DNA from 4 places in the Rhizobium sp. Leaf321 genome. Region 3 is predicted to be linked to each of the others. Evidence: predicted binding sites of a transcription regulator. Region 3 holds the regulator's gene; each other region holds the start of a gene.
What was found. The regulator LexA, encoded in region 3, represses DNA repair genes until DNA is damaged. The targets are predictions, from matches to a motif close to TGTTCNNNNTGTGTTCNG.

Region 1 (5,628 bases), on a different contig from region 3:
ATGACGTTGCGTCGAGCTCGCACGCGGTGGCATCCAGCCCGACGCGGTTTGCCGATAACGGCGAGATTTACTATCTCATCGCCTCCGTGCTGAAATACGCGCCGTTCATCACCAAAATTCACATCGTCACGGACGGGCAGAAGCCGGAATTCGTCGACAGTTTTGCGCAGGCGGGTTTCTGCACGGAAGATTTCATCGCCATCGTTGATCACAAGGTGGTTTTCGACGGGCTTCCGGCCGTGCTGCCGACGTTCAATTCGCTGTCGATCGAGACTGCGGTCTGGAATATTCCGGGACTTTGCGAGAATTTCGTCTACAGCAATGACGACTTCTTTCTGAACGCTCCGACATCTGCCTCCGCGTTCTTTCGCGACGGCAAGCCGATGCTTTACGGGCGCGTGAAAAGCGGATTACGATCCCGCCTCAAGCAGTGCCTGCGGTGGTTCAAGCGGAAGCGGGCGGAAGCGTCCAACGCTGTTCCGAGCTTTACCGTCGCGCAGGAGAAGGGGGCAGAGCTGGCGGGTGCGAAGAGCCGGTTTCTGCAGGTCGGCCATTACTTTCATGCGGTCAGACGCTCCACGCTCGCCGATTACTATGCAGCGCATCCCGACGTGCTTCGCCAGCAGCTCTCCCATCGCTTTCGCAACATCGCCCAGCATTCGCCGGTTGCGCTTGCAAATCATCTCGAGATGGAGCGCTTTGGCGCGACCCCGTTACCCGAACACCGCACGGCCTATATCAAGCCGCGGCAGAAGCGGGCGACCGCACCTGTGCTCGCCATGATCGAACAGGGCAGCGCCCCGTTCGGATGTATCCAGAGCCAGGACGAACTCAGCATCGAGCTTCGCCAGGCGCTGACTGACGTGATGATAACGAAATTTCACACCCATCTGCCGCACCGGCTTATCGAACACCTGCGGGCGGCAGACTGACGAGGTTACCGGTGTAGACAGGACTGCCGAGGTTACGGCAGCAAGACTTGGAGAACGTGCGTGGTACGCAAGAAGAGTAAGCTTGAGGCACTGCTGTCCTTCAACCGCTACCGCAAGCGCTGGGGAGCTGCGAAATACGCCAAGCTCGACCAAGATTACGCGGGCATGAAGCAGCGGCTGATCGAGGATTCGGATCGCGAGCACCGGTCGGGCAAGCAGAAGTCGCTCGACGATCACATGGCGAACCTGAGACTGGAGTTCAAAGGCCAGCCGGAACTGCTGTTCTATCATGCACAGCTTATCGTCCTCATGCGGCGCGAATATAATGTCCGGGAGACGTACCAGCAGTTCAAGACGCTGTGGCAGAATGAAGCGCCGTTCCTCACCGCGCATCTCGATCTGCGTTGGCTGATCTCCGCGAGCGACAGCATCGCCGATCTCGACGAGGACATGACGGCAAGGGCGATCGCCATGATCGGCTCGTCGCTTGCCAACACGATCAAGGTCTACGAGACCGACCGCTTTATCCATGGCGGCGACGAGCGTCCTGTCTCGCAAGCTGCGATCGAACAGACGCAAGGTGCGCCGATGCACAGGTTCAACGGGATGTATCTGTTCAAGGTGGGGACCGACGACACGCTGCGAAACATGCGCTGGCGGCTCGATCCGTTTTTCAAACAGGGGATTGCAGGCGAGATCGCGAAGGCGATCTACGACCGCCTGCAGGAGAACGACACGGCATTCAGCCGGTTACGAGCGTTCCACCACCGCGATCGCAGCGGGTGGTGGTAGCAGGCGCTTAAGCTGTCCCGGTTCAGGATGGCTCGCCATTCTTCGCTCGCTGCTTTTTGCGCTGCTTGACCAGCCTGTCCTTCTTGGACCTGATCCGCAGACCTCTGGCGAGATTGTAGATGACGCGAAGCGGCATGGTGATCGTGATCAGCTTGCCGAGGTTGCGGTTGCTGTTTTCCAGCCGTTCGGAAAGGACCTGGATGGCGGCAAACACAAAGTTGCTATTGTCGATATCGGGGAAGTGGCGCGATAGCGCCTTGTAAGGATTGAAGGCCGTGCGTCCCGCCATTTCGAGCTTGTCGCTGTTGGCGAGCAGTTGCAGCACCGACTGTTCGAACGTCCAGTCGTGGATGTGGAACATCTGCCACTTGCGGCTGCGGCGTCCCGAGAAACCGCAAAGCACGACCTTGGCCTGCGGCACCTTCTCGCAGAGCCAGACCGAAAGCGCGAAGCCCGAGCTGGCGGTATGGTCGCGCGGGTAGAAATCTTCGAGGTAACCGCACAGGTCGATGGCACCTGCTGCGACGCCGCCGAACTCGGCCGGTTCCGTCACCTGTTCCATCGTGGCGGCGCGCATGCTCATGACGCCGGTAAAGCCGGGGCCCGGCAGCAGGGGCAGCACCTTGTCGAGAGCGTTGTCGTAGATCAGTTCGGACCCGACACGGCTGGTGCGTGCCACGAGCAGCGAATTGCGCGTGAACGGCGCTTTCAGCACCTTGCTGACGTAGTTGAAAAAGACGAACAGCGTCGTTTCCGGATAGGCGGCGTGGATCTCGTTGAAGTTCTGCTCGTCACTGTTGGCGACAAGGACGATGTGGCTATAGCCGGCGAAAAACTGCTGCCAGTCTCCCTCGCTCAAAAGGCCGCTCGTCGTCGGTCTGTGCTGCGCCATCCCGGCAGAAAGTTCCGTCATTCGAAGCGTCCTCCATGCAGATGCGGGCAGAGCCGGACCGGTTGCGTGGCACCAAATGCCTCTGAAGTTTTCATGGTCTGGTCTCTAAAAGCGTTTCGTAGATTTCCGCCAGACTGTTGGCTTCCTTTTCGATAGCGAAGGCGACGCGAACATGCTCGCGACCGCTCCAGCCCTGCTGGCGGGCCAGTGCAGGGTTTTCGAAATAGGTGCGCAGCGCATCGCGAAGCGCCGTGTAATCGCCGGCCGGAACAACCGATCCGGTCTCACCTTCGACGATCATTTCGGAATAGGCGCCGGCATCGCTTGCAACGACTGCGGTTCCCGATGCCATCGCCTCGAGCGGCGTCAGTCCGAAGCCTTCATTGCGGGACGGTGCCACATACAGAGACAGGCGACGGTACCAAGGCTTGATGTCGTCCACTTCGCCCATGAACAGGATGCGATCTGTCAGACCGCTCATGGCGACATCGGCTTTCAACGCATCGCCGAAAACCTTGTTGTCCGGCGTGACACGTCCGCAGACGACGCCCGTCCATTCGGGATAGGACGGCAACAGTTCGATCAGGGCGCGCACGAAAAGGTCTGTGCCCTTCTGATGCCGAACGCGCCCGAAGCAGCCGATCAGATGCTTGCCGAAACCATCTGCCGGGGAGGAAGGGTCGGATGGGCCGGAGGGACGGAAGAGATCGAGATCGACGCCGTGGTGCACCACCTTATAGGGCACTTTCAGGTATGAACCCGATCGTGCAGACGTCGCGACGACCGCATCCATCTTGCTGATCAGAAAACCCGTCCATGCGGAATGGGTTCGTTGCGCGGCGGAGGTGAACAAGAGCTTCAACGGCATCCGCAGCACATCGCGCATGAAGAGGCCGGGCAGCATCTCGATATTGCGGCGGGCATGCCAGACACGGGTGCGCCGCCCTGATGGCGGTGACCACAGCGCGGCAAGGTCGGCATAGCGGATGTGGGGAAGGTGGGAGGGCAGGCCAGGTCCCAAGACCGCGATCTTCTGACCCTTTGCCCTTTGCACCGGAATCAGTTGGACGATCGTGGACGTCACGCCGGAGAGCCGCTTCTTGAAGTTCGGCGCGATCACTTCGATATCGGATATATCGACCACGGAGCCGCGAGCGCTACCGCTGCCCATCTCCGTGGCGACTTCCCCAGACGTTTTCACGAGCGATCAGCCCCAGGAGATGGCGAGGATCTCGTAGGCCTTGGAGCCGCCAGGGGCGACGACTTCGATACTGTCACCCTTTTCCTTGCCGATCATGGCACGGGCGATGGGCGAGGAGATCGAGATGCGGCCAGCCTTCACGTCGGCTTCCTGATCGCCGACGATCTGATAGGTCTTTTCCTCTTCGGTATCTTCATCGATCAGCTTGACGGTTGCGCCGAACTTGATCGTGGAACCGGACATCTTGGAGAGGTCGATCACTTCGGCGCGGGCCGTGAAATCTTCCAGCTCGCCGATGCGGCCCTCATTGTGGCTCTGGGCTTCCTTGGCCGCGTGGTATTCGGCGTTTTCCGAAAGGTCACCATGGGCGCGCGCTTCCGCAATCGCTTCGATGATGCGGGGACGCTCCTCCTGCTGGCGCCAGCGCAGTTCTTCCTGCAACTGGGTAAACCCCTTCGGCGTCATCGGTACCTTTTCAACCATTTTCTTGTCCTTAAGGCGCATGTCCGCGGATGCCGCGGACACAAAAAGAAACAGGTTCCGGAGCGGTAACTTCGGAACCATCTGCAGCATCTTAATTTAGGGCATCATAACAGAATTTCGACTGCTCCCGCTAGGAAAATCGAAATGGTGTCAGATGCGCCAGCTGGAGTTGAATGAATCAAACGTCCCTCGATTTGTCAACGGGTTGACGCAGTCATAAAGAACATATAGAGAACGCACTAATGAAGAAGTCGCTGAAAGAACGGTTGGCGATCCTGTCGGACGCTGCCAAGTACGACGCCTCCTGCGCCTCCAGCGGGACATCGAAGAGAGATTCGTCGGTATCCGGCGGATTGGGTTCGACCGAGGGGTCCGGCATCTGCCATGCCTATGCCCCGGATGGTCGCTGCATCTCCCTTCTGAAAATCCTTATGACGAATTTCTGCATCTACGATTGTGCCTATTGCATCAATCGTTCCTCCAGCAATGTCGAGCGCGCCCGGTTCACGCCTGAAGAGGTTATCTGGCTGACGCTGGAATTCTATCGGCGCAATTATATCGAGGGTCTGTTCCTGTCGTCGGGCATTATCCGCTCGTCCGATCACACGATGGGCGACATGGTACGGATCGCGCGGGAATTGCGGACCGTTCATAATTTTCGCGGCTACATCCATTTGAAGACGATCCCGGAAGCGTCGCAGCAGCTGATCGAGGAGGCGGGGCTTTATGCCGACCGTCTGTCGATCAACATCGAACTGCCGACCGATGCCGGGATCAGCCAGTTTGCGCCGGAAAAGCGGCCCGCCAATATTCGTCGCTCGATGGGCGATCTGCGCCTGAAGATCGAGGAAATGCGCGATCCGACGCTGCAGACCAAGCGTCGCAAGCGGTTCGCGCCTGCCGGCCAGAGCACGCAGATGATCGTCGGGGCAGACGGCGCCAACGACGCGACCATTCTTGGGACGAGCGCCAGACTTTATGGCAGCTACAGCCTGAAACGCGTCTATTACTCCGCCTTCAGTCCGATCCCGGACTCGTCGAAGACACTGCCGCTGATCAAGCCGCCTTTGATGCGCGAGCATCGGCTCTATCAGGCTGACTGGCTTTACCGGTTCTACGGGTTCGAGATCGGCGAGATTACGGCGTCCACGGAAAACGGCATGCTGGATCTGGACCTTGATCCGAAGCTTGCCTGGGCGCTCGGCAACCGCGACAAGTTCCCGGTCGATGTGAACAGGGCGGACAAGGAGACGCTGCTGCGGGTGCCGGGTTTCGGGACCAAGACCGTCGGAGCGATCCTGTCGTCGCGCAGGTTTCGCAAGCTGCGA
Region 2 (5,628 bases), on a different contig from region 3:
CCAGCGCCGTCCGGTCTCCTGCGGATGGCGAAACGCCCTTGCGGGCCAAATGCCGGCTCCGGACCCTAATCTCTGGCCGGCCTCCTCCAGCGGAACGGGGTGTAATGGATGCCTCTCCCGAACCCAGATGGAGGCTAATTGATGTGCGCACCTCAAAGCAAGTGATTTTTGAGGTGCGCACATCAATTCTTGCGTTTGCTGATGTTTTGAAGGAAAGCTCTGGAAGGCGGAAATCATGGGAAGTCGTCATGCGTCCAACAGCGAAGGATCTGGCCGAGGCTGCAGGCGTCAGCCTTGCAACGGTCGATCGTGTCTTGAACGAACGACCGAATGTGAGCCCGAAGGCCGCCCGGCTGGTCAATGACGCAATCGAGCGGATCGGCTTCGTTCGAAATCCGGCGGCTGTCAGCCTTGCCCGCAACAAGGTGTACCGTTTTCTCTTCCTGCTTCCGGCAAGCGGCGATCTATACCTCAAGGAGCTCCTGCGGCACGTTGAAGAGCTGACTGATGCGCTCAAGGGCGACCTCACCGAGATTGCCTACCGCCAGATCGGGATCGACGATGCGCATGGCGTGGCAAAGCTGCTCTCCAGCCTCGACAAGGAGGAGGTCGATGGCGTGGCTGTCATGGCGCCCGAATCGCCTCAGGTGCGAGACGCCATGGCGCGGCTTCTCCAGCGCAACATCAAGGTGGTGCAATTCCTGTCCGGTCAGGAAAAGCTGCCAGAGGCTGATTTCGTCGGTATCGACAACTTTGCGGCGGGTGCGAGTGCGGGCAAGCTGATGGGCATGCTTGCGGGTTCCCATCCGGGAAAGGTCATGGTGATCGCGGAAACCATGCAGTCGCTCGACAGCATCCAGCGCCGCCTTGGCTTCGACCACGTGATCAACAGCGCCTTTCCGCATCTGACCTGTCTGCCGTCCATCGAAACCCACGCCGACGAGGCACGTAGCCAGCAGGTGATGGCCCGCGTGTTGGCCGGCAATCGCGATGTTTCCGGAATCTACGTGCTGAGCGCAGAGGCTCGCGTGCCGATCCTGGCTGCTGCCGGAAACGTCGATCTCGGCACCATTGCCGTGGTTGTCCACGAGCGAACTCCCTTCACCGAACAGGCGCTCCGGGACGACCGTATCGATGCCGTGATCGCACAGGATCCGGGCCATGCGGTGCGCAGTGCAATTCGCATCATGCGCGCCCGCTCGGATGCCCGCGAGCCGCTCGCCGCACAGGAAAAGATCCGCATCGAAATTCTACTCAAGGAAAACCTTTGAGCCATATGAAGGGCGGCGCGCGCGATTGGTCAGAGGCTTTGATTTGGCCGGATGCGGAGCAAATAAACGAGCGCTTACATTTACTTGCGCCTGGCGGCGGGACTTCGGCGACCGGTGATGTGCAATAGGCAATTTTGGGAAAATCCAGAAAAGACTATGGCGGCCGTCGCCTCCAGACGGAAAGACAAATTTCTAAGACCGCACCCAGCCCCGCTGTCGTCGTTTTCGGCAGTCTGCATTACGACATCATCGTCAAATGTCCGGTCCGGCACGGCCGCGCAAAGGCGAAACAGTCACCGGCTCCGCCTGGAACCCGGCATGTTGCGGCAAGGGCGGCAACCGAGCGGTTTCCGCAGCCAAGGCCGGCGTGCGCTCGGCAACCCCGTATTCGGACAACGTCGAGATCTGCAGCGGCGTCCCGGTCATGATGCCTGCGACGCGGACGCGGGTTTTCGCCTCAAGTCCGATCAGCAATACCATCTATGACGCCTTCAGGTTCGTCACCACTGTTGCTATCGAGCAGTGGCTCAAGTATCCCAAGCTGACAATCAATGGCGCCTCCAAAGCCTCTGCGATGACGGGGTGGCGCATCGGTTAGATCTTGAGTAACGATCCGCTGCGTTTCCCGGCAACTGAGACAGCGTCAAAAGCCGCCGCATGGTTGAACGGTTTTCCATATCGCTTTGCCTGAACGAAGTAGCTCTCTCGCTTATTCAAAACGGAGCCGTCCAGCGCAACACCACCGCTGTAAGACATATTGCGCAGAGATGGTCTTGCCTGATGCTTTGCTGAGACAATGTAACTGTCAAATGACCCGCGAGACAGTTCAGTTAAATGGGGACGAGCCATGCGAGCGAATGCGGAATCGACCATTTTAAGTTTTGTCGTCAGTCGACCTGATGGGACGACGTGCCCGAGCGAAGTTGCGCGCAGCCTTGCAAATGATCACAACGCTCCGCTTGAGTGGCGTGACTACATGCCAGCCGTCCATGAAGCGGTTGATGCCTTGATTGCGCGACGAGAGATCACCCTTTCCTGGAAATCTGTCGTAATGGGGGAGAGAGCCGGTCCCTACCGTATAAGTGCTAGCAAGCAAAATCTCTAATGCCGAGACGTCTGCGGCCACCTTTTTAGCGTCCTAAACAATCTCAATGACAGGAAACCGATCAAGCACATCCCGACCGTGCTGATAGTCGCGAGCCTACTTTTTCATCTCTATAAGCTTCGGGTCAGTAAGTTTGCCCGTAAGAGCCTTCCGGTTATCGAGACTCGGGGAGCTTAGTCGTTGCCCGATTGATGTAATCGACCAGCGCGCGGGCAGCGGCGAATGATTTTACTATTTCCTCGACAAGATTGGAGGACACGAGCATCTCGTCAGAAACGTTGCGACAGGCTCCGAAGTTTTTGAGATTGAAAAAGTCGAGCGCGTCGTGATTTCTGACGTACCCGCTGGCGCTCAAATCATGACCGCCCGTCAGACCATTTGGGAAATATGTCCGAAATAATGGACCCTCGACGATCCCTCTCCATTTGCCGGTGTGGCTTGCGATTGTTTGCCGCAAAATGCGGGCAAGCCGTGGCGGGGGTAGCAGCGCTCCGCCTCCGCTGTATGAGCTGTGCGGAGAGATTTGCATGTAATATGTCGCGGCTGCGTTCTTCGAAGGCGAAACTCGCAACGTGATGCAGCAGGTGCCTTTCGAGATAGACGCGGCACTCAAACATTTGCGGGGATCTCGGTTGGCCTCATCTACGCGCTTGTCGATCGACCCTGTGCTATTAGCTAACGCTAGGGTGAATTCAATTAAGTCGCGGCGCGCGCAATCAAGTCTAGCTCGGTTGTCGTCGAGCCACTCGGCGCCGTGATTACTGGAGGCTTCCTCTAGAAATTCAAAAGTCGATCGGTTGATCATCCACTGTCTCAAACATGGCAAACCCGCCTGTCATAGGGCAGCCGGAACGTAAAGTGAACAGAAATAGCTCGAGCGGACATGAAAAGAGGTTGAAGTCGGGTGCTTCCAATCGCTTAGTGCTTCCCCAGATAGGGTAGGGCTCGTGGAATTGCCACTTCGGTAACTGAGCGGCGAGTGGTTCGTTCGCATTTCGTAAACACGTTGAATAGGAGAGGATCCATATGGCGAGAATGGTCAAGAAAGCGGATCTGCCGATAAAAACGTGTGCGACATGCGGAAAACCTTTTGCATGGAGGCTGAAGTGGGCCAAGAACTGGAGCGACGTGAAGTACTGTTCTGAACGCTGCCGCCGCTCTAAGCTCAAGCCATTACCCACGTCATGATCACGTTGCTAGCATAATAAAGCGTGCAAGACCCGTCGAACGGTGGGTGTGTTGGCGCACGAGCGTATCGCGCCCTCGCAGAAACCTGAACGTGGCCGCAGCAACGGAGGCGAGGAACGTTTGCTCGTCGATCCTCCCAGCTGCAAGTGACCCTACCATATAGCTCTCGATTTGAAGGAGCCACTTACTGGGGACGGGCTTTTTCAAGATCATGCAAAGCCATTGGGTCCGGAGCCTCCTCAGCATCCCGCTGTAGGCGAGACCGTGAAGCGGATCTCCCATACGCTGAAGGCAACAAAAGCTACCTCCGACGGTCACCTATTCCCTTCCAGAAAGGACGCGACGATGCGATTGATTTCGCCTCCATGTGAGGGCTTGACAGCCCGTCGCTCGTGCTAATACGTATTAGCTAATACGATTTAGCAAGTGTAGGGTCCGCGATGAACCGCAAGTCCACGGGTGAACATTCGGCCGCCGCTGCACCGACAAGCGCTGATGTCGCACGCCTCGCGGGTGTCTCCCAAGCGACCATTTCCCTCGTGCTCAATGGCCGGGATAGTGCCGTGCGCATTTCTCCGGAGACACGGGAACGCGTGATGTCCGCCGCTGCCCAGTTGGGCTACACGCCCAATCATGCCGCCAGAAGCCTGCGGCAGCGCAGCACCAAGATCATCACTTTCATTCTGCCGACCTTGGAGAATCCGTACTTCCTAGAGATCGCGAGTGCGGCGCAAGCGGAAGCCAGTTTGCGCGGATATTCGGTCACGATCATTTCGTCCCGCAACGAACTGAGCGAGTTTCACACTGCGCTCTTGTTGCAAGGGGCGGCTTACGACGGGATCATCGTCGCAGGACACAATAACTGCGCTGCTCCGGAACTACCTGCTCTCGTAAAGCGCGGTGTCGGCGTTGTCGTGCTGCAGGAGCCTAGCCCCGCACCGGGAATTCAAAGCGTCCGCGTCGATCTTGAGAGAGGTGGATATATCGCCACCCGCCACCTCATTTCGCTTGGACATCGGCGCATCGCACACTTTACCCAGGCGTTGCGAAGTTCGCATGGCGGGCACGACCGTATCGATGGCTATATGCATGCGCTTTCCGAGGCTGGTCTGCCATTCGATGAAGATCTCGTTGTGGTGACCGAGAATTCGCTATCAGGCGGTGTCCTCGCCCTTGACCGCATCCTGGCGCTTGACGTCCCGCCGACGGCTCTCTTCGCCTATAACGACCGGCTCGCGATCGGCGCTTTGCATGGATTGCGCAAGCGCGGGCTGAGGGTGCCGGATGATTTCGCCGTCGTCGGTTTCGATGGCATTGCCTTCGGTGGCTTTACTGCCCCGACGTTGACAACAGTCGACAGCTCCCGGGAGGAGCTCGGGAAGCTGGCAATGCAAGCGGTCATAGATGCAATCGATAAGAAGGAAGGGCGGCAGGATCATCTGCTGCCCGTCAGGCTACTTGTGCGCGAATCGTGCGGTGGAACGGAGGTCGATTCGGAGGGAATGCCGCACAACTGAAAACGTGCCTTCCCGGCATGTGTGTCGAGGGAGGCGTTGGAAAATTGACACTCATGGGAGGAAGACATGACGCAATTTATCAATCGACGTACCATTTTGAAGACCGGCGCAGGTCTCGGCGCGGGGCTTGTGACCGGCGCGCTCGGCATGCCGGCGCTTGCACAGGAAAAACAGCTGACATTTGCCGTCTGGGGCGGCGATTCAGAAGTTGCTGGCTACAGGAACGTGATCGCCAAATTTGAAAGCGCCAATCCCGGCGTCAAGGTCAAGCTTGATGTGATGCCGTTCGCGCAATTCTACCAGCAGGTCGATACGCGCCTTGCGGGCCGCCAGGCGCCCGACCTCTTCCGCGTGACCTATCAGCAGATCGGGCGATACGCGAGCAACAAGGCCGCCATCGACCTTACGCAGTATCTCGAGAAGGACTTCGGCAAGGGCTTCACACCTGCCGTCTGGAGCGCCGCCAACGTCAAGGGCACTCCCTACGCGCTGCCGCATCACACCGATACGTTTGCCCTGTTCTACAACGAGGAACTGTTGGAAAAGG
Region 3 (5,628 bases):
AACGTGAAGGAAAACCGCAGCTTGGCGAATGTGTTGACGAGGAGAATATAAACGCGCAGGTTGCGTTCATCAATCACCGTCTCTGCAGCGGAGCCGGCGGGATAAACCATCATGGCGAATGGCGGAGCGATTTTTGAGGCAGCCAGCAGCAAGCCGATGATGCTTGCTTCGACACCCCACGCAATCGCACTCTGGACGCCCGAATCGGCATCGCAGACAATGCCCGCGGAAGTCCGGAATGATGGTCGAAACGACCATCATTCCGAGGATGTTTTCCTGGGATATGTGGTCAGAGACCGGCCCGTTTCCAAATGGCTGAGCACGTCGTTGAGCGAGGAGGTTTCCCACGGTCATGGGTTCCTCTTCCTGCCTGTCTTGCTGGGCGCCGGCGCTGCGTTCTGGTTTGCACTTCCTTGGACGCCATCGCCATTCATTCTCGCAACCATGCTTGCGATCTCGATGGTGACCGCAGGGCTGACACGGTATCGCGCGCATCCACTGTCTCGTGCCAACCTTGTAATCTGCCTGCTTCTCTCCGGTTCTGCACTGGCGGCGCTCGAAACCTGGCGGTGTTCGACGGTCGTGCTCGATTCGCCCGTCACAACGACCATCAGCGGGATTGTCGAACGACGCGAAGCCGATGCACAGCGCCGCTGGCGCTATATCCTCAGGATCGAGCAGACATCTGAGCCCTCGCTTTCACGACCGCCACAGCGCGTCTCGGTTCTTGCCAGAAGCCAACACGAACCTGCAGACATCGGAGAGCGCGTTTCCGGCCGTGCCCGTCTGTCGCCACCCTCTGGCCCGGCGCTTCCCGGATTGAACGATTTCGCCTTCTCCTCCTACTTCGATCAAATCGGGGCCGTTGGCTTCTTTTACGGCGCGCCTAGCGTACAACCGGCGATCGATGACCAACCCGGGTTATGGTCGGACATGCAGCGAGGGCTTTTTGCGCTTCGCAGCGCAATCGGCAGTCGCATCCGCGATACGGTCAAGGGGGATGCGGGTGCTTTTGCTGCCGCAATCGTGACCGACGAGCGCCGTGCAATTTCCCGTGAGACGACCGAGGCGCTTCGTCTGTCCGGGCTGGCCCATATCGTCGCGATCTCAGGCCTGAACATGGCGCTGGCAGCCGGTATCTTCTTCGTCGGCGTCCGCTCCGTCCTGTCGCTGTTTCCAGGCTTTGCGCAGGCCTATCCGATCAAGAACTTTGCCGCGTTCGGTGCGCTTGTCATGGCGACCGCCTATTACCTGATTTCCGGGTTCGGGGTTTCCGCCGAGCGGGCCTATATCATGATGGCGGTGATGCTGGTCGCCGTGCTCGTCGATCGACCCTCCATCAGCCTTCGCAACGTCGCCCTTTCGGCAATCATCATCCTCGCCATCTCGCCGTCGGAGATTTTGGGTCCGAGTTTCCAGATGTCGTTTGCGGCAACCGCGGCACTGGTGGCGGGGTTCGCCCTCTGGACGCGATATTTCGCGAAAGGAAAGGAGGAGACAAAAGGTAGCAACCGTTGGATAACGGGTGTCGCGGCGACGTTCCATTTCATTGCCGGGATCGTGGTGACGTCGCTGATCGGCAGTACGTCGACGTCGATCTATTCGATCGAGCATTTCCACCATCTGACCACCTACGGCCTCGCGGCCAATCTCGCGGCCATGCCGATCATTTCCTTCGTGGTGATGCCGGCAGGGCTTGTTGGCATGTTGCTGATGCCGTTCGGGCTGGATGCTCCCTTTCTGTTCATCATGGGCGAGGGGCTGCGGATCGTCATTCGCATTGCCGAGATCGTCGCCGCATGGGGCGGCGATATTGCCATCGGCCGGCAGAACCCGCTTTTCCTGCCTCTGGCGACGGCAGGCTTTCTGCTTCTGACGCTGCTGCGCACGCCGCTGAGGTTGACAGGCGCGCTGTTCATGGCGGTGGCTTTGCTCTTTGCGGTCCGCTCAGGCTCGGCGCCGAGGCCTGATATCGTCATATCCGAAGACGGCGCATCGGTCGGCGTGATCCAGGATGACAAGATCACCCTCAATCGAACCCGACCGCCGGGATTTATCTACGATCAATGGCGGCGAGCGCTGGTGCTTGAGACCGGAGAACAACCGCTCGCCTTGCCGGTTCTTGCCTCTTCGGAACCAGCGCGAGGTGCCAGCCTTGCGAAAAGCGATGACAGACCACCTGGACCACATTCGCGACCGGATTTGACGCGCCGGGAAATCGAATATGTCAGGGGTTTTCTTCAAGCATTGAAGCCCGGACGATTCGCCTGTCTGCCGAAAATCCTGTGCGCGGCGCAGACTGCTCAGGACATCCGGATCGTCACTGTCGAAGACAACCGATACACCGGTCTTGCCTGCGATGTCGGTCGGATCATCGTCTCGCCCGGCGCACGCTTCGATACTTGCCGCTCCGGCGCCTTGCTTCTCAGCGGGCGGACGTTGCGCCGGACTGGCGCACTGGAAATCACCATTATTCCGAACGCGACAGCGCCAGACATCAAGATTACGGCGGCGATGCGAGACAGCGCACAGACCTCAAGCCGTCCGTGGACCGTCCACCGGTTCTATGACTGGCGAACGCGACAATTCGACTTTGGCATCCCGGAGGCTGTTGCTGCGCATCTCCGGGATGACAGCGTTCTCAATGGTAGCGGCGAATAAGGCCGACAAGCTTGCCCTGGACCTTCACCCGGTCGGGCGGGAAGATGCGGGTCTCGTAAGCCGGGTTTGCCGCTTCCAGTGCGATCGAGGCACCCTTGCGGCGGAACCGCTTCAGGGTCGCTTCTTCCTCATCGACCAGGGCAACGATGATATCGCCTGGACTTGCGGTGCTGGTATTCTTGATGATGACGGTATCGCCATCGAGGATGCCGGCATCGATCATCGAATCGCCCTTCACTTCGAGCGCGTAATGATCGCCGGAACCCAGCATCTCGATCGGAACGGCGATGTCATGGGTGTTGTTCTGGATCGCGGAGATCGGCACGCCGGCAGCGATTCGACCCATGACCGGAATGTTTGTCGAGAACGGATTGTCCGCCATGACCGGCGCCGGCTTCTGAGCGACGACCGGTTGCGTTTTGCCGAGGCTTCCCTCGATGACACTGGGAGAAAATCCCCGTCGCGGATGAAGGTTCGCCACATAGGCGTCAGGCAGCTTGATCACTTCGAGCGCGCGTGCTCTGTTCGGCAGACGGCGAATAAAGCCACGCTCCTCGAGCGCGGTGATAAGCCTATGGATGCCGGACTTCGATGCAAGGTCGAGAGCGTCCTTCATTTCGTCAAACGACGGCGGCACGCCTGATTCTTTCATCCGCTCGTGGATGAACAGAAGTAACTCCTGTTGCTTGCGTGTCAGCATGGACGGGACCCTCAGAATTGGAAACAAATGCAGAACGGACGCTATATGTTCTATCTGTGTTCCGCAAGCCCCAAATTTCTGCTGAAGAATAGTCTCATTTCAGCGTTCGATCACGTATTCAGTTCGTGCGCAGCACTTGCCGAGTTTCCCGCGATAGCCAATGTTCTGCGGAATAAGACTTTGGGGGTGTAAGTGGGTAACAAGTCAGTCGATCATTTGGTTCTGCCCGTTGCAGATCTGGCGTCAGCGCGGGGGAGGTTGACCGCTCTCGGCTTTACTGTGGCACCTGAAGGTGTTCACCCTTTCGGCACAGCCAATGCCTGCATATTCTTCGCGGATGGCTCGTATCTCGAGCCGCTGGCCATTGTGAACCGTCGGCTAGCCTCGCTTGCGGCAAAACGAGGCAACGTGTTCACTGATCGCGACATCCGCTTCCGCGGCCAGCGGAAAAGGGAAGGTCTATCGGCGGTGGTCGTCGGGACGCAGGATTCAGCGGCCGATCATATCCGTTTTGTGGACGGGCACATGTCTGCGGGCGAGATGCTTCAATTCTCCCGCCCGATGCAGTTGCCCGATGGTGGGGAGAGCGAAGTCTCATTCCGTCTGGCGTTCGCGGCAGTCCCCGAGGTCGATGACATCTTGCTGTTTTCCTGCCAGCGAATCGCCGCATTACCGGCAGATCGCGGTGGTCTTGATGAGCACGCAAACGCCGTTACAGGCCTTCGAGAGATCGTCTTTTCTGCAGATGACCCGCTGGAGTTTCTGCCGCTTTTCGAAACCGTGTTCGAGACGCAACCCGAGCAAGGGAAAGACGGTCTGCGGATCGAAGCTGCCAATGCCAGCATCCGCATTCAATCCAACGACACGTTCAGCGATGAGTTCCGGTCTTCGATGAAGCCCTTGTTATCGTCGCGCCTCGCTGCGCGCGGGATCATCTTCAAGACCACCGATCTCGCCGTGACAGAGATCACCCTTGCTGCTAATGACGTCGCATTCATCCGCAGGGATGGCCGCGTGATCGTGTCGGCAGCCCCGGGGCAAGGTGTGGTTTTCGGTTTCGAGGAATAGTGAAATGACAGTCTCCGCCAATTCTGAAGTGTCCGTGGGCGAGGGGAGTTCGAAAGTCGTTTTTTCCAACACGGCAAAGCTCTCGCTGATTGCCGGTCCCTGCCAGATGGAAAGCCGTGATCACGCCTTCATGATCGCGGGTACGCTTGTCGAACTCTGCAAGAAGCTCGGCATCGGCCTCGTCTACAAGTCCTCCTTCGACAAGGCGAACCGCACGTCGATCTCCGGCAAGCGCGGCATCGGGTTGGACAACGCGATGGCAATCTTTGCCGATCTCAAGAAGGAATACGGCTTTCCTGTTCTGACCGACATTCACACGGAAGAGCAGTGCGGCCTCGTGGCCAATACGATCGATATCCTGCAGATCCCAGCCTTCCTGTCGCGCCAGACCGATCTTCTGGTCGCGGCCGCAAAGACGGGTTGCGCCATCAATGTGAAAAAGGGACAGTTCCTGGCGCCCTGGGACATGAAGAACGTTCAGGCGAAGTTCCTCGAAAGCGGCAATCCCAATGTGATGCTGTGCGAACGCGGCGCGTCGTTCGGTTATAATACGCTTGTCTCCGACATGCGCTCGCTGCCGATCATGGCGTCTCTCGGAAGCCCTGTCATCTTCGATGCGACCCATTCCGTCCAGCAGCCAGGCGGCCAGGGCGGCTCTTCCGGCGGCCAGCGCGAGTTTGTCGAAACGCTTGCCCGTGCAGCCGTCGCAGTCGGTGTTGCCGGCGTCTTCATCGAAACCCACGAAGATCCTGACAACGCACCGTCCGACGGTCCGAACATGGTCCACCTGAAGGACATGCCGCGCCTTCTGGAAAAGCTGCTGGCCTTCGACGCCATCGCAAAAGGCTGACGGCGTCGAAAAACCGCCGAATTGACTGGATTGTAATCCGCGTGTCATCGACGATCGCACAATGTCGATGACACGCCTGTTCGCTGAGCCTGCGAATTCAGGCTCGCACATTAACCGAGGAGAGACCCTTGACCGCCATTACCGACATCATCGCTCGCGAAATTCTGGACAGCCGTGGCAATCCGACCGTCGAGGTGGATGTTTATCTGGAAGACGGCTCGATGGGCCGCGCCGCCGTTCCGTCCGGTGCCTCCACGGGTGCGCATGAAGCCGTCGAACTTCGCGATGGTGGCAAGCGCTATGGTGGCAAGGGCGTCGAAAAGGCTGTCGAAGCCGTCAACACCGAGAT
Region 4 (5,628 bases), on a different contig from region 3:
GCTCGGCTTTACCCATATCGAAATGCTGCCGATCATGGAGCATCCGTTCGGCGGATCCTGGGGCTACCAGCCGCTCGGCCTGTTTGCGCCGACCGGACGCTACGGCACGCCTGAAGACTTCGCCTATTTTATCGATCGCTGCCATGCGGCCGGGATCGGCGTCATCCTCGACTGGGTGCCGGCGCATTTCCCGACCGACGTCTGGGGTCTGGCGCAGTTCGACGGCACGGCGCTCTATGAGCATGCCGATCCGCGCGAAGGGTTCCACAAGGACTGGAACACTCTGATCTACAATCTCGGTCGCAACGAGGTGAAAGGCTTCCTGATCGCGTCAGCGCTGGAATGGCTTGACCATTTCCATATCGATGCGCTCCGCGTCGATGCGGTGGCCTCCATGCTCTACCGCGATTACAGCCGCGAGCAGGGCGAATGGATCCCCAACAAGTATGGCGGACGTGAAAACCTTGAATCCGTTGAATTCTTCAAGCACCTGAACAGCATCATCCATGAACGGTGCCCGCATGCCTTTACGGTGGCCGAGGAATCGACCGCCTGGCCGGGTGTGACCGAAAGCGTCGAGCACGGCGGGTTGGGCTTCGACTTCAAGTGGAACATGGGCTGGATGCACGACACGCTCCATTACATGGAGGAAGATCCGGTCTATCGCAAATACCAGCACGGAAGCCTGACCTTCGGCATGGTCTATGCCTATTCCGAACGCTTCATGCTGCCGCTGTCCCATGACGAAGTGGTGCACGGCAAGGGCTCGCTGTTTGGCAAGATGCCGGGCGACCACTGGCAGAAGATGGCCAACCTTCGCGCCTATTACGGCTTCATGTGGGGCCATCCCGGCAAAAAGCTGATGTTCATGGGCGGCGAAGTCGCTCAGGTGACCGAGTGGAACCACGATGCATCCGTTGTCTGGGATCTGCTGGACAGCCCCGATCATGCGGGCATGCAGCGCTTGATCGCCGATCTCAATGCGATCTATTCGGCCGAGCCGGCGCTTCAGTATGGCGATCTCCATCCTGAAGGTTTCGAATGGGCCGTCTCCGACGATGCGGAAAACTCCGTCACCGCGATGCTGCGCCTGTCGCAGGATCGGCAGTCGGCAATCATCGTCGCTTCCAACATGACGCCTGTGCCGCGGCATGGCTACCGGATCGGCGTGCCGTTCGAAGGGCGCTGGGAAGTGGTGCTGAATACCGACGCTGCGATCTACGGCGGCACCAATTTCGGCCAGACGGAAGCCTGGACGGAGAACCAGTCGGCGCATGGCAAGACAGCGTCCATCGCTCTCGACATCCCGCCACTGGCGACGGTGTATTTGCGGTGGCGGGGTTAAGTCCCCGGCATCACCCGGATTGAGCGCTTCCAAGAGATGAAACGGCTGACGGGACCTAGTCCCGCCAGCCGTCTCGATAGACGACCTTGTCCGCGCCGGCAAACCGCCCCACCCGCTGCAGCTCGGCATCGAGCTTGGCCAGCCTGCCTGCGGATGCCCGAACACCCTTTTCCAGCCACAGCCGCCTGACATCAAGCACACCCGTTTTGCGCTCCGCCTTCATGTCGATGCGACCGATCATGCGGTCGCCTTCCAGAAGCGGAAAGACGTAATAGCCGTATTGCCGCTTCGGCTCGGGCACAAAGACCTCGATGCGGTAGAAGAAGTCGAACAGCCGCACCGCCCGGTCACGGTTGCGCAGGAGCGGATCGAAGGGGCTGAGCACCCTCACCCGTGCCGGCGGTTCGGGGATATCGCCGAGGTTCTCGGGAAAGCCTGCGAACGCGAAGGAGGCGCGCGGGCGGCTGCCGTCGGCGGTTTCGATCAGGACTTCGACGAGTTCATCGCGATGGGCTTTCACCCAGTCCCTCGCCTCTTCCGGCGTGACGATATCCCAGAAGGCAGCGAGTTCGCCTGATGTGGCAAAGCCGAGCTTTTCCATCGCGCTGCGGCAGGCCCAGTCGATGAAGTCCTCGTGGCTGACATCGGGTTCGTGGTGGTGGGCGGCAATGACGCGCTCGGTCAGATCGTAGATCTTCTGGAAGTTTACCCGGCCGGCAATCGAAAGCTTGCCGGTGTGCCAGTAATATTCGAGCGCCGTCTTGTTGGGGTGCCAGTTCCACCAGCCGCCGGATTTGTGATCCTCCATCTTCATGTCGCGCGACATGATCGCACCGTTTTCCGAGATGTGCCGGAACGTGTCGTCGAAGGCGGAATCGAAACTTTCGCCATGCCATTTGCGCCAGCGGTCGGCCAGGATCGGTTCGCGGCGGCGGAAGCGATGCTTCCAGTAGCGGAACAGACGCGCCGGAATGATCGAGGCGTCGTGGGTCCAGTGCTCGAACAGCTCGCCGTCTTTTTCCAGAAGCGATGTCAGATGCTCGCGCCGATAGGTCTGGTTGCGCGAAAACAGGATCATGTGATGGGCGCGCTCGACGGTGGCGATACTATCCACCTGCACGAAGCCCAGATCATCGATCAGTTGCAGAAGACCGGCCTTGTTGAGCGCACGGGTCGGCGGTGCGGAAAGCTGCTGCCGTTCGATGAAAATCCGTCTTGCCCGGGCATTGTCGATCAGAATCGCCATGGCAACGAGACTAGGGCGACAGTGGACCGGATGCAATGTTCACTTTTCATTCCGCCTTCCCGGTCCGGTCTGGCCGCGATATAGACCGTTCAGCAACCGAGGACCGGCATTGGACATCCATTTCGACAAGGCCGAAGCCCGCTTCGACGGGCGTGTCACGCTGCATCCGCTGACGGTGCGGCTGACCGAGCGCCGCATCGGCGTGATCGGCCTCAACGGCTCCGGCAAGACGACGTTTGCGCGGATGATCAATGGTCTGGTTTCTCCCGCGAGCGGCAATGTTGTGGTCAACGGCTTCGATACCAAGGCCGACACCGACCGCGCCCGCGCGCAGGTTGGTTTCATCTTCCAGAACCCGCAGAACCAGATCATCCTGCCGATCCTGAAGGAAGACATCGCGCTCGGCCTGATGTCGCGCAAGCTTTCGAAAGGCGAAATCGAGGCCCGCACGACGGCGATCCTCAAGCGCTTCGGCATCGGACATCTTGCCGACCGTCGCTCGCACGAGCTTTCCGGCGGCGAATTGCAGCTTGCGGCCTTTGCCTCGGTTCTGGTGACGGAACCGGACATTTTGATCATGGACGAGCCGACCAACCAGCTGGACCTGAAGAACCGCAACCTGGTGGCTCGAACGATCAGCGAGCTCCCCGAAAACGTCATAGTGCTCACCCACGATCTCGATCTCATCGCGGGCTTCGAGCGGGTTCTGTTGTTTGATAACGGCCGGCTTGCCGGCGACGGAAACGCTGCCGAGATCATTGCCCGTTACCGCGAGCTTGCCGCATGAAGACGCTTTACGTGGACGGCAGCGGCTTTCTGCACCGGCTTTCGGCCCGCGCGAAGCTTGTGCTGCTGGCTGCCGCAAGCCTTGCTCTGTTCCTGATCCAGTCGCCGTTAGTGCTTGGCGTCGGTGCGGTCGCCAGCGGCCTGCTTTTCGGTTCGCTGCGAATCGGGTGGCGGCAAACATGGCTGCGGCTGCGGGTTCTTTTCCTCACCATCGCAGCCGTTGCGCTGTTCACGCTGGTTTTCAACAGCCCTGTCGAGGCCGTCAGCGTGTTTTTCCGGCTCTCGGCGCTGGCGCTTCTTGCGTCCGCGGTGACGGCCACGACTACTACCGGCGATTTTATTACGGAAGTGACATTTGCGGCTTTGCCGCTTGAAAAGCTCGGGCTTGTAAAAGCTGCGGATATCGGCCTGTCGATCGGCCTTGTGCTGCGCTTTATTCCGGAAATCCTGCTGCGTCACCAGGCCATCCGCGATGCCCATATCGCGCGAGGGTTGCGCCCTCGAACCCTCTCCATCATCGTCCCGCTGATCATCCTCACATTGAAGAATGCCGACGAGATTGCCAGCGCAATTGACGCCCGGGCAATCCGTGCGCAGAAGTGATACAGATTCAGTCGTCAAGGAATAGCTATTTGCCTACTCGTGATCTCGTTCTGGCCGCCCTGTTTGCCGCTATCATCATCGTGCTGGGACTGGTGCCGCCGGTCATGCTCGGTTTCATTCCCGTCCCCATCACGGCGCAATCGCTCGGCGTGATGCTGGCCGGCGTCGTGCTCGGCGCCAAGCGCGGCACGATCGCGGTCCTCCTGGTCCTGGTGCTTGCAGCGATCGGTCTGCCGGTTCTGTCCGGCGGCCGCGGCGGCCTTGCCGTCTTCATGGCGCCGACGACCGGTTATCTGATCGGCTGGGTGTTTGCCGCGATGGTAACCGGATATCTGTCGCAGATCATGGTGGGTCGCGACCAGGCGGGGCTGGTGCAGGGCGTGAACTTCTTTATCGCAGCCCTGATGGGCGGCGTGATCGTGCTTTACGGGATCGGCATCACCTATCTGGCGCTGATCACCGGCATGGGCTTCGTCAAAGCGTTTCTCGGCTCGCTCGCTTTCATTCCGGGCGACGTCCTGAAGGCTGTGATTGCGGCGCTCGCCGGTCGGGCCGTGATGGCAGGCTATCCGCTGCTGCCGCAGCGCGCGTAAGCAGTCAGTCGAGGAACTGATACAGCCAGTCGCGCAGGTCTTCGGGCAGCGCGGCCGGCGTCCGGGTTTCCGGATCGCATGCAGACCAGACGATTTCCGCTTCGGCCACCTCATCGCTGCCGCGCGTGAAGCGGACGATAAAGCCTGCGGACTTGCCGCCGATCTTGCTCACTCCGACATGGGTATGGACGAGATCGCCGAGCTTCAGCGGCATATGATAGGTGCAGGAGATCTTGCCGACCGCAAAGAACGGGTCATCCGTTGCCGGCTTGCGGCGGTGCCAGAATTCCGTGACCGCCTGTTCCGCAAGGCCGATATAGGCAGCGCGAAACATTTCGCCGTTAAGATCCACATCGCGATAGGCAACGCGAAAATCATGGGTCTTGCCGATATCCTTCGCCATTCCTGCCCGCACTCCAAAAAACGCCTAATGCGCCTACTTCACGGCAAATCCGGTGAAGAGCAAGGGGTATGCGCTTGAAAACATCGCCGTTCTGCGCCATGTCCGAGCTCAACATACCTCACGAGGCCGCCCAATGACCACGCGCCTTTACGAAAACTCCATATTTCTCGAGCATGCGACGCCGGAAGGCCATCCTGAACGGGCAGACCGGCTGCGTTCGCTCAACATCGCGCTCGAACACCCCAATTTCGACAAGCTCGACCGCAAACAGGCACCACAGGCCAACGAAGACACGGTGCTTCTGGCGCATCCGGAAGAACACCTGCGCTGGGTGATGCGCAAGATCCCCGAGGAAGACACGATCCTGCAGATCGAGGCCGATACGCATGTGGGGCCGAAGAGCCTGCAGGCGGCGCTGACCGGCATCGGCGGCGCGATCGCGGCCGTCGACGACGTGATGACCGGCAAGGTGGACAACGCATTCGTTGCCTCGCGTCCGCCGGGACATCACGCGGAAAAGACCAAGGCGATGGGCTTTTGCCTGTTCAACAACATCGCCATCGCCGCCCGCCATGCGCAGCAGACCTATGGCGTCGAACGTGTCGCGATCGTCGACTGGGACGTGCATCACGGCAACGGCACGCAGGACATC

Region 1: the regulator LexA is predicted to act here: its motif matches at 4,520-4,537, upstream of ASF70_RS22765 (putative DNA modification/repair radical SAM protein).
Region 2: the regulator LexA is predicted to act here: its motif matches at 3,224-3,241, upstream of ASF70_RS04210 (DUF2461 family protein).
Region 4: the regulator LexA is predicted to act here: its motif matches at 2,628-2,645, upstream of ASF70_RS10040 (energy-coupling factor ABC transporter ATP-binding protein).

Annotation. Positions count from the first base shown of each region.
Region 1 covers NZ_LMOF01000008.1:1,160,873-1,166,500, forward strand. The annotation lists gene ASF70_RS22740 (Stealth CR1 domain-containing protein) at 1-932, shown strand, start outside; gene ASF70_RS22745 (hypothetical protein) at 993-1,724, shown strand; gene ASF70_RS22750 (hypothetical protein) at 1,747-2,637, opposite strand; gene ASF70_RS22755 (glycosyltransferase family 4 protein) at 2,708-3,760, opposite strand; gene greA (transcription elongation factor GreA) at 3,824-4,300, opposite strand; gene ASF70_RS22765 (putative DNA modification/repair radical SAM protein) at 4,543-5,628, shown strand, end outside.
Region 2 covers NZ_LMOF01000005.1:100,421-106,048, forward strand. The annotation lists gene ASF70_RS04200 (LacI family DNA-binding transcriptional regulator) at 249-1,271, shown strand; partial or broken gene ASF70_RS24560 (ribokinase) at 1,460-1,650, shown strand; gene ASF70_RS04210 (DUF2461 family protein) at 2,531-3,181, opposite strand; gene ASF70_RS23500 (DUF2256 domain-containing protein) at 3,412-3,564, shown strand; gene ASF70_RS04220 (LacI family DNA-binding transcriptional regulator) at 4,005-5,081, shown strand; gene ASF70_RS04225 (extracellular solute-binding protein) at 5,148-5,628, shown strand, end outside.
Region 3 covers NZ_LMOF01000007.1:184,009-189,636, forward strand. The annotation lists gene ASF70_RS13695 (ComEC/Rec2 family competence protein) at 112-2,661, shown strand; gene lexA (transcriptional repressor LexA) at 2,642-3,361, opposite strand; gene ASF70_RS13705 (VOC family protein) at 3,554-4,429, shown strand; gene kdsA (3-deoxy-8-phosphooctulonate synthase) at 4,434-5,279, shown strand; gene eno (phosphopyruvate hydratase) at 5,408-5,628, shown strand, end outside.
Region 4 covers NZ_LMOF01000006.1:770,668-776,295, reverse strand. The annotation lists gene glgB (1,4-alpha-glucan branching protein GlgB) at 1-1,345, shown strand, start outside; gene ASF70_RS10045 (winged helix-turn-helix domain-containing protein) at 1,401-2,591, opposite strand; gene ASF70_RS10040 (energy-coupling factor ABC transporter ATP-binding protein) at 2,701-3,378, shown strand; gene ASF70_RS10035 (energy-coupling factor transporter transmembrane protein EcfT) at 3,375-3,980, shown strand; gene ASF70_RS10030 (biotin transporter BioY) at 4,010-4,573, shown strand; gene ASF70_RS10025 (thioesterase family protein) at 4,578-4,976, opposite strand; gene ASF70_RS10020 (histone deacetylase family protein) at 5,110-5,628, shown strand, end outside.